Regions from separate parts of the Streptomyces cinnabarinus genome, predicted to be linked through region 1. Evidence: riboswitches for the same ligand, from Rfam matches in the RefSeq annotation. Region 1 holds a riboswitch; each other region holds the start of a gene.

Region 1 (3,265 bases):
GAGGGAGACGAAGCCGTCCGGCCCGCCCACCTGGACCAGCAGCGTGGCTGCGCCGGTGATGCAGAAGCCCAGAGGCACCCGGTAGGCCCGCCACAGCTTCCGGCCCGGCACGCCCGCCGGACCCAGCAGCACGGCGAGGGCGGTCACCAGGACCAGCGCGGCGCCGGGCCAGGGCGGCAGCGAGATCGCGAGCACGGTGAGACCGAGCCCGAGCACGGCCTTGTCCACGGGATGGCGGCGGCGCCAGCGACTGCTGTGCGCCGCCGCGTCGATGGGCAGCACGAGGGCTCAGACCCCTTCGCCGTCCGACTCCCCGGCACTTCCCACGCCCACGGCATCCCGCTCCCGGGCCCGCAGCTCACCCTGCTTGCGGCCGCGCCGCAGCCCGAAGTAGTAGGCGAGGACACCGGCTCCGATGGCCGCCTGGAGGGAGAACAGCGCCGACTCGATCTCCCCGGACGGCGGCTCGTACAGCGGGGAGAACCACGGCTCGTAGTCCGGTTCGATCTCGGTGATCGCCGTCTCCGCCTCGCCGTCGGCGCCGGTGAACGGCTCCTCCTTGTGATCGCCCATCCCGAGGACCAGCGGCATCACCGCGAGCAGGGCCACCGCGAGCAGAAGCAGCAGGTTGATCTTGGTGTTACGGCTCATCGGGCCACCGCCTCGTTCGACTCGGCCGGGACCCGCTTGCCGCCGGAGAGCAGCACGCCGAGCCGGGTCAGCTCGCCCTTGCTGGACTGCACCAGCAGCCGCATCACCAGCACCGTGAGCAGCCCCTCGCTCACCGCGAGCGGGATCTGGGTGACCGCGAAGATGGAGCCGAACTTCCCGAGCGCGCCCAGGAAACCGCTGCTCGGGTCGGGGAAGGCGAGTGCCAGCTGGACGCTGGTGACGCAGTAGGTGGACAGGTCGGCGACGAATGCGCCGCAGAACACCGCGACCATCAGCGGCACGTCGTAGCGCCGGAGCAGCTTGTAGACCGCGTAGCCCGCCCATGGCCCGACGATCGCCATCGAGAAGACATTGGCGCCGAGCGTGGTCAGGCCGCCGTGGGCGAGCAACAGGGCCTGGAAGAGCAGGGTGATGGTGCCCAGGACCGCCATGATCGGCGGCCGGAACAGGATGGCCCCGAGGCCGGTGCCGGTGGGATGGGAACAACTCCCCGTCACCGACGGCAGCTTGAGGGCGGACAGGACGAAGGTGAAGGCCCCGGAGGCGCCGAGGAGCAGGGTGCTCTCCGGGTGCTCCCTGACCTCACGGGTGAGTGACCGTACTCCGTGGACGACGAACGGCGCGGACGCGACGCCCCAGGCGACCGCGTGCGCCGGTGGCAGGAAACCCTCGGCTATGTGCATGGCTCAGCAGACCCTCTCCAGCACCTCGTGGATGGTTGACGTGCCTTGGCCGGTCTCCTGGCTGACGGGTGACACCGCCCGGTGCTCCGCCTTCCCGGGTCACAAGGACCCAGTGGCTGCCCGCGAGGGCTGGAGCCGGACTTCCCGATCACAGTGGCGAGGGCCGCACCGGCATCACACCGGATTTCCCGTTCACCAAGGCGTGGTGACAGTAGTGCCTGATCAGGTCGGCTGACAAGCGCGCCTCGGGGGCGCAAAGACGGCGCACGCCAGCTCATACGCCCAGAGCGCGCACCCGCCGGGGTCACTCCCAGTGATAGCCGTCACCGAAGTTGAGGGTGTGCTCCAGGACGTCCTCCAACGGGTCGTTCAGCTCGATGCCGTTGACCACCGACACCACGGGCGCGTGGTTGGAGACACCCAGAAGGGGGCCGTCGTGGGCGGCGGCGTCCCCGGCCGTCGCAAGCACCGTCGCGGTCAGGGCAGCGGGCAGGAGGGTGAAGCGTGCGCGCATGAGTGCCTCTCCTTCGAGACGGATCCCACACCGTGCGAGGACCCGCTCGGGAGGTACCGCGCACCCGGCACGCGGAGTCAACACGCCCGGGCAATTCACCTGAAGGAGGCGGACGCTCCGCCTTCTCGGACGAGCCGCTTGCTGAGGCAGCGGGAGAACTCGGTCTGAATTTACGGGACCCGCGGTGCCTCCTGGCTGACGGCCCCGAGGAGATGGGTGACCAGCGGGTTCTGGTCGTTCCCGCGCCAGGCGACGGCGACGCGCGTACGGGCGGCCCCGGGAGAGATCCTCCGGAAGGCGACGCCCTTGAGGCGAATACGCCGGATGCTCGCCGGAGCCAGGGAGACACCCAGCCCGGTCTCCACGAGCGCGCACACCGTCTGCCACTCCACCGCGTCCTGAACGACCCGCGGAACGAACCCCGCCGCCGCGCACAGGCCGAGGATCCGGTCGTACAGCCCCGGACCCACCTCCCGGGGGAGCAGCACGAACGGGGAGTCGGACAAATCCGTGAGCTGTACGGTCCGTTGCCCGGTCAGGGGGTGCGCGCTGGGCAGTACGGCCACGTAGGGCTCGCTGAGCACCGTCCGGAAGTCGAGGTCCGGGTTCTCGGCCTCGGAGGGCTCGCGCAGGAGGCCGATGTCGATGCTCCGGTCGTGCAGCGCGGCGATCTGTGGGGCCGTGGTCATCTCCCGGATGTCCAGCCGCACGCCGGGAAACCGCTGCCGGAAGTCCCGCAGCAGACTGGGCAGCACGGTCAGGGCCAGCGAGGCGGCGAAGCCGATCCGCAGTCGGCCGGAACTGCCGCCGCCGACGGCGCGTGCGGCGGCCAGCCCGTCGGCGAGGTCACCGAGGGCCCGGCGGGCGGCGGGAAGCAGCTCACGCCCGACGGGGGTGAGGGCGACCCGCCCGGGGCCCCGGCTGAACAGCGAGTGCCCGACCTTGTCCTCCAGTCGGCGAATCTGCTGGCTCAGTGGCGGCTGGGCGATACCGAGGCGCGCGGCGGCGTGACCGAAGTGGAGTTCCTCGGCGAGCACGACGAAGGCGTGGAGTTGGGGGAGGGGAAGCTCGGGTCGTTCCATACGCGTAGTGATATCAGGGCATGGCTGAGCTCGTATTAGACGTATCTGCGCTGGTCACCTAGCGTTCGGCGCATGACAGAGCGACGCGCGATCCTCAGCGGCTCGACGTTCGAGGAGCAGATCGGCTACGCCCGAGCTGTGGTGGACGGCGCCTGGGTGCATGTGTCCGGCACGACCGGCTTCGACTACGCCACCATGACGATCTCCGACGATGTGGTGGAGCAGGCGGAGCAGTGCCTGCGCAACATCGAGGCCGCGCTGGCCGAGGCGGAGTGCACCTTCGCGGATGTGGTGCGGGTGCGCTACCTCCTGCC
Region 2 (3,265 bases), 6.3 Mb from region 1:
GGATGACATGGCCCGCCGGGCCCGACTCCGCCAGGATGCGGGCGCCCAGCAGGGTCGCCGCCGAGCAGTCCTGGCCGAGGGCGCGGGCCGGCTCCCGTACCGGCGGGAACTGTGCGCCCAGCGCCTCCGCCAGGGTCCGGACCGGGTCCGTGTCCGGCTGGCCCGCGAAGTCCGTCACCGTGTGGCCCGCCGCGCGCAGCAACGGGAGCACTCCCGCTCGTACCAGCGACGACTTGCCCACTCCCGATGCTCCCGCCACCGGGACGAAGGGGTGTTCGCGCAGTGCCTCCGCGATGCGTTCGCTGTCCGCCCGGCGGGCGAAGAAGAGAGTCGCGTCCTGTTCGCGGAAAGGTTCCAGGCCCCGGAAGGGGGAGGAGCACAGGCCCGGTTCCAGGCCCAGGAGGTGGGCGGCCGGGATGAGGTACGCCGTGCTCGCGCCCGTTCCCGTGTCCGCCGCCACCGTCATGCCGACGACGCCGCCCTGCGCCGTGTCCCAGACCGGGCCGCCGCTGAAGCCGCGGCCGATGGTCCGGCCGCGCGGTTCCATCGACGTCCAGCCCTTGCCCACCGGCGCCCGCAACCGGCCGTCCACCCACACGCCGTGGTCGTCGGTGCGGAGGGGGAAGCCGAGGACGCGGAAGGGGTGGTCCCAGACCGCCGTGCCGCCCGCGAGGCGGACGGGGGTGGTGCCGGGGGCGGCCGACAGCCGCAGCAGGGCGATGTCGCCGCCGCCGTCCCCGGCCACCGGGCGCCAGTGCGTGACCGTCGCGGGCAGGCGGGCGGACGGCGGGTTGAGGAGGGGGAAGTCGACCGTCACCGCGCCCGTCGGCGGGAGCGGGTCCGTGTCGGGGACGCCCAGCGCGTTCGCCACCACGTGGGCGCAGGTGCACAGGGTGTCCTCGGCGATGAGGAAGCCGCTGCCGGTTACCTGGCCGTCGTGGCTCCAGAACCGGGCGATACCGCGCGCGAGTTCGTCGTCAGGTGCGGGCGTCGGCATCGCGCTGCCCGGGAAGCGCCGGTTCGTTCGCCCAGTTCATGGTCACTGTGAAGTGCGCCTCGGTGGAGCCCCTGGCCACCACGACCCCCGCCTCCGCGCTCAGCGTGATGCCGAACTCGACCGTGACCGATTCGGGCGGTCTGGGCAGTTCCCGGGCGCCCTCCAGGACCGCGCCCAGCGCGGGGCGCACCCGGGCGAGCGCCTGCTGGAGGGTCTCGGCCGCCCCGGCGACCGCGCCGCCGCGCGACACGCGCTGCACTCCGGCGGGCCCCTCGCCCGTCACCTCCAGCAGGACGACCTGCCCGTCGTCCAGCACCATTTCGCCCACGTACGCCATGGACCCGGCCCTCCACCTCGGCTGCGCTCGATCGGTCCCCGGTATTCCAGTTCGTCACGGACCGCAGTCGCAAGGCGCTCCCGGGTAGTCACCTCGTGTGGGTGACCCCGCGAGCCAAACCCGCCCCGCCGGACCCGATGTGGGCCTCAGCACACTCTCCCCTCGCAGGTCAACGGCAAGTTGACGGCCCTTCCGGGGCCGTGGTGGACTTCCGGAGCCAATTACGGCGGCAGAAGAGGAAGCCGGTGCGAGTCCGGCGCGGTCCCGCCACTGTCACCGGGGTAGGAACCCCCGGGAGCCAGGAACTCTCGCCACCGGTCTCGTCGTACCAGGGCGTGGACACCCTGAGTGAGGACATATCGCGATGCTCGCCTGCCGATCGACATCCAGCACCAGACCCGTAACTGACTCCGCGATCGGCTGAGCCGATGCGGGCCGATCGCGTCTTCGCGTACGGCGCCGCCGCCGGCCTCCTGGGTGACCTGCTCCTCGGCGATCCGCGCCGTGGGCATCCGGTCGCCGTGTTCGGGCGGGCCGCGGGCGCCGTGGAACGTCAGTTGTGGCGTGACGACCGGGGCCGGGGCGCGCTGCACGCCGGTGTGTGCGCCGGTGGCGCCGTCGCCATGGGGGCGCTCGCCTCTCGTGCGGTACGCCGGTCCCCCGCCGCCTCCATCGCGCTGACCGGCGTCGCCACCTGGGCGGTGGTCGGGGGGACTTCGCTGGCCCGGGAGGCCCGGGTGATCGGGCGGGCCCTGGAGGCGGGGGACGTCGGGGCGGCTCGGGCGCGGCTGCCGCATCTGTGCGGGCGGGATCCGCAGGCGCTGGACGCCGACGGGATCGCGCGGGCGGTCGTGGAGTCCGTCGCCGAGAACACCTCCGACGCGGTGGTGGGGGCGCTGGTCTGGGGGGCCTTGGGCGGGGTTCCGGGGCTGCTCGGGTTCCGGGCCGTGAACACGCTCGATGCCATGGTCGGTCACAAGTCGCCCCGCTATCGGCGGTACGGGTGGGCCTCGGCCCGGCTCGACGACGTCGCCGGCTGGCCGGGGGCGCGGCTGACCGCCGTACTCGCCGCCGCCGCCGGGGGGAACGCCCAGGGTGCGGTACGCGCCTGGCGCGCCGACGCGGTGAAGCACCCGAGCCCCAACGCCGGGCCCGTGGAGGCGTCGTTCGCGGGGGCGCTCGGGGTGCGGCTCGGCGGGACCTTGTCGTACGGCGGACGCATCGAGCACCGGCCGGTGCTGAACGGGGAGGGGCGTGCGGTGGACGTCGGGGACATCGAGCGGGCCGTACGGCTGTCTCGGCGGGTCGGTTGGCTGGCGCTCGGCGTGAGTGCCGTCGCGCGCGGTCTGGTGAAGGGAGCGCGGTCATGACCGGCGGGGGGCTGCTGGTCGCCGGGACCACCTCCGACGCCGGGAAGAGTGTCGTCACCGCCGGGATCTGCCGGTGGCTGGTGCGGCAGGGGGTCAAGGTCGCGCCGTTCAAGGCACAGAACATGTCCCTCAATTCGTTCGTCACGCGCGAGGGCGCCGAGATCGGGCGGGCGCAGGCCATGCAGGCGCAGGCCTGCCGGGTCGAACCGACCGCGCTGATGAACCCCGTGCTGCTCAAGCCTGGCGGGGACCAGAGCAGCCAGGTCGTGCTCATGGGCAAGCCGGTCGGCGAGATGAGCGCGCGCGGCTATCACGGCGGGCGGCAGCAGCGGCTGCTCGGCACGGTGCTGGACTGTCTCGCGGAGTTGCGGGGCACGTATGACGCGGTGATCTGCGAGGGGGCGGGCAGTCCGGCCGAGATCAATCTGCGGCGGACCGACATCGTCAACATGGGGATCGCCCGGAATGCCGGGCTGCCGGTGGTGGTGGTCGGTGACATCGACCGCGGGGGCGTCTTCGCCTCCTTCTTCGGGACGGTGGCACTGCTCTCGCCCGAGGACC
Region 3 (3,265 bases), 2.6 Mb from region 1:
GCGATCTACGCGGCCGGCGCGGCGGGCTTCTTCGCGGTGCCGTACACGATCCTCGTCTACCCGCTGATCTTCACCTTCCTGCCCCGGCTGTGGTCGGTGTCCCACAAGCACGGGTACGTGACGACCTCCGACTTCGTGCGCGGCCGGTTCGGCTCCAAGGGCCTGTCGCTGGCGGTCGCGGTGACCGGCATCCTCGCGACCATGCCGTACATCGCGCTCCAACTCGTCGGCATCCAGGCGGTGCTGGACGTGATGGGCGTCGGTGGCGGGGAGAACACCAACTGGTTCATCAAGGACCTCCCGCTGCTGATCGCGTTCGGTGTGCTGGCGGCGTACACCTACTCGTCCGGCCTCCGGGCCCCCGCGCTGATCGCCTTCGTCAAGGACACGCTGATCTACCTGGTGATCGCGGTGGCGATCATCTACATCCCGATCAAGCTGGGCGGGTTCGACGAGATCTTCGCCGGCGCGGGCGAGAAGTTCACCACCACCGGCGTGGGCGGCCTGGTGCCGCCGGAGGCCGGCCAGTGGACGTACGCCACGCTGGCGTTGGGCTCGGCGCTCGCGCTGTTCATGTACCCGCACTCCATCACGGCGACGCTGTCGTCGAAGAGCCGTGACGTGATCCGCCGCAACACCACGATCCTGCCGCTGTACTCGCTGATGCTCGGTCTGCTCGCGCTGCTCGGCTTCATGGCGATCGCGGCCGGAGTGAAGGTGGAGAACGGCCAGTTGGCGATCCCGCAGCTGTTCGAGAACATGTTCCCGGACTGGTTCGCGGGCGTGGCCTTCGCGGCGATCGGCATCGGCGCCCTGGTGCCGGCGGCGATCATGTCGATCGCGGCGGCGAACCTCTTCACCCGCAACATCTACAAGGACTTCATCAGGCCGGACGCGACTCCGGCGCAGGAGACCAAGGTCTCCAAGCTGGTGTCCCTGCTGGTGAAGGTGGGCGCGCTGGCCTTCGTCCTGACCATGGACAAGACGGTCGCCATCAACTTCCAGCTCCTGGGCGGCATCTGGATCCTGCAGACCTTCCCGGCGCTGGTGGGCGGCCTGTTCACCCGCTGGTTCCACCGCTGGGCCCTGCTGGCCGGCTGGGCGGTCGGCATGATCTACGGCACGGTGGCGGCGTACGGTGTGGCCTCCCCGACCCAGAAGCACTTCGGCGGCTCCTCCAAGGAGATCCCCGGCATCGGCGAGATCGGCTACATCGGGCTGACGGCCTTCGTCCTGAACCTCGTGGTGACGGTGGTCCTGACCTTCGTTCTGCGCGCCGCGAAGGCCCCGGACGGCGTCGACGAGACCAGCCCCGAGGACTACACGGCGGACGCGGGCGACCCCGGCGTACAGAAGGATCTGACGCCGGTCCACTGAGGCACAGGCAGGGAAGCGGGCCGCCGAAGAGCAACACCAACGGCGGCCCGCTTTCATGCAATTACACCCAGCGACACAACATCTGGGGGTGGCGAAGCAGGCGAGCACAAGATGTATGCTCATGCTCGCTGCCGCCGCAGGGGAATCCGGTGTGAATCCGGAACTGTCCCGCAACGGTGTACTTATGCGTGTTCGCGCACGTATGGGAGTCAGTCCGAGGACCTGCCGACAGCGCACCCGGCCGTTCGGCCGTGGTGCCCGACGTCCGGGCCTCGTGGAATGGGCCGGTGGACGCGACGCCCCGTGCGCTCGTGAGCTGCCCCCTGCCCGCAAGGCCCCGTGCCGAGCGAGGGAGAGCCCCCACGTGACCATCGCGCCAGCCGACCCGGTTTCCGCCGCCCCGGTGGAGACCGACGGTCCCGGTACCGCGCTGCTGCGGACCCTGACCGAGCTGACCGCCGACCTCCCCGACGCCGACCCCGGCCGGGTCGCCGCCGCCGCGCTGCGCGGCCGGTCCGCCCACGCGGACGAGGCGGAGTTGCGCGAGCTGGCCACCGAGGCCGCCGCCGGGCTCATCTCCGAGGACCCCGCCTACAGCAGGCTGGCCGCCCGGCTGCTGACGATCTCCATCGCCGCCGAGGCCGCCTCGCAGGGCGTCGTCTCCTTCACCGAGTCCGTCGCGGTCGGGCACCGGGAGGGGCTCATCGCCGACCGGACCGCCGAGTTCGTGCGGATCCACGGCGAGCGCCTCGACGCCCTCGTCGACTCCGGCGCCGACGACCGCTTCGGGTACTTCGGGCTGCGCACCCTGCACAGCCGGTACCTGCTGCGGCACCCCATCACGCGCCGGGTCGTGGAGACCCCGCAGCACTTCATGCTCCGCGTCGCCGCCGGTCTCGCCGAGGACGACACCACTCGGGCACTGGACGAAGTCGCCGCGCTCTACGGGCTCATGAGCCGCCTCGACTACCTCCCCTCCTCGCCCACGCTCTTCAACTCCGGCACCCGGCACCCCCAGATGTCGTCCTGCTACCTCCTCGACTCCCCGAACGACGAGCTGGACTCCATCTACGACCGCTACCACCAGGTCGCCCGGCTCTCCAAGCACGCCGGCGGCATCGGTCTTTCCTACTCCCGGATCCGCTCCCGGGGTTCACTGATCCGCGGCACCAACGGGCACTCCAACGGCATCGTCCCGTTCCTCAAGACGCTCGACGCCTCCGTCGCCGCCGTGAACCAGGGCGGACGCCGCAAGGGCGCGGCCGCGGTCTACCTGGAGACCTGGCACTCCGACATCGAGGAGTTCCTGGAGCTGCGGGACAACACCGGTGAGGACGCCCGCCGGACGCACAACCTGAACCTCGCGCACTGGATCCCGGACGAGTTCATGCGCCGGGTGAACGAGGACGCCCAGTGGTCGCTGTTCTCCCCCGCCGACGTGCCCGAGCTGGTCGACCTGTGGGGCGAGGAGTTCGACGCCGCGTATCGCAGGGCCGAGGCCGCGGGGCTCGCCCGCAGGACCATCGCCGCCCGTGATCTGTACGGCCGGATGATGCGCACCCTGGCGCAGACCGGCAACGGCTGGATGACCTTCAAGGACGCCGCCAACCGCACCGCCAACCAGACGGCCCTGCCGGGCCATGTCGTCCACTCCTCCAACCTCTGCACGGAGATCCTGGAGGTCACCGACGACGGGGAGACGGCGGTCTGCAACCTGGGGTCGGTGAACCTGGGGGCGTTCGTCGACACGGCGACCGGCGACATCGACTGGGAGCGGCTCGACGCCACCGTCCGTACCGCCGTCACCTTCCTCGACCGGGTCGTCGACATCAACTTCTACCCGACCGAGCAGGCGGGCCGTTCCAACGCCAAGTGGCGGCCGGTGGGC

Evidence for each region. Region 1 has a riboswitch for cobalamin ahead of STRCI_RS38500 (energy-coupling factor ABC transporter permease). Riboswitches for the same ligand answer to the same signal wherever they lie in the genome.
Region 2: it holds a riboswitch for cobalamin, as region 1 does, so the genes downstream of both, STRCI_RS09870 (cobalamin biosynthesis protein) here and STRCI_RS38500 (energy-coupling factor ABC transporter permease) in region 1, are expected to answer to the same signal.
Region 3: it holds a riboswitch for cobalamin, as region 1 does, so the genes downstream of both, STRCI_RS27075 (ribonucleoside-diphosphate reductase subunit alpha) here and STRCI_RS38500 (energy-coupling factor ABC transporter permease) in region 1, are expected to answer to the same signal.

Annotation. Positions count from the first base shown of each region.
Region 1 is NZ_CP114413.1:8,517,034-8,520,298, forward strand. Features, by position in the region: gene cbiQ (cobalt ECF transporter T component CbiQ) at 1-282, opposite strand, end outside; gene STRCI_RS38495 (energy-coupling factor ABC transporter substrate-binding protein) at 289-651, opposite strand; gene STRCI_RS38500 (energy-coupling factor ABC transporter permease) at 648-1,355, opposite strand; cobalamin riboswitch at 1,386-1,570, opposite strand; gene STRCI_RS38505 (hypothetical protein) at 1,660-1,869, opposite strand; gene STRCI_RS38510 (LysR family transcriptional regulator) at 2,040-2,951, opposite strand; gene STRCI_RS38515 (RidA family protein) at 3,024-3,265, shown strand, end outside.
Region 2 is NZ_CP114413.1:2,189,626-2,192,890, forward strand. Features, by position in the region: gene STRCI_RS09860 (serine protease) at 1-997, opposite strand, end outside; gene STRCI_RS09865 (CU044_2847 family protein) at 978-1,334, opposite strand; cobalamin riboswitch at 1,522-1,661, shown strand; gene STRCI_RS09870 (cobalamin biosynthesis protein) at 1,763-2,704, shown strand; gene STRCI_RS09875 (cobyric acid synthase) at 2,701-3,265, shown strand, end outside.
Region 3 is NZ_CP114413.1:5,960,207-5,963,471, reverse strand. Features, by position in the region: gene mctP (monocarboxylate uptake permease MctP) at 1-1,377, shown strand, start outside; cobalamin riboswitch at 1,483-1,621, shown strand; gene STRCI_RS27075 (ribonucleoside-diphosphate reductase subunit alpha) at 1,742-3,265, shown strand, end outside.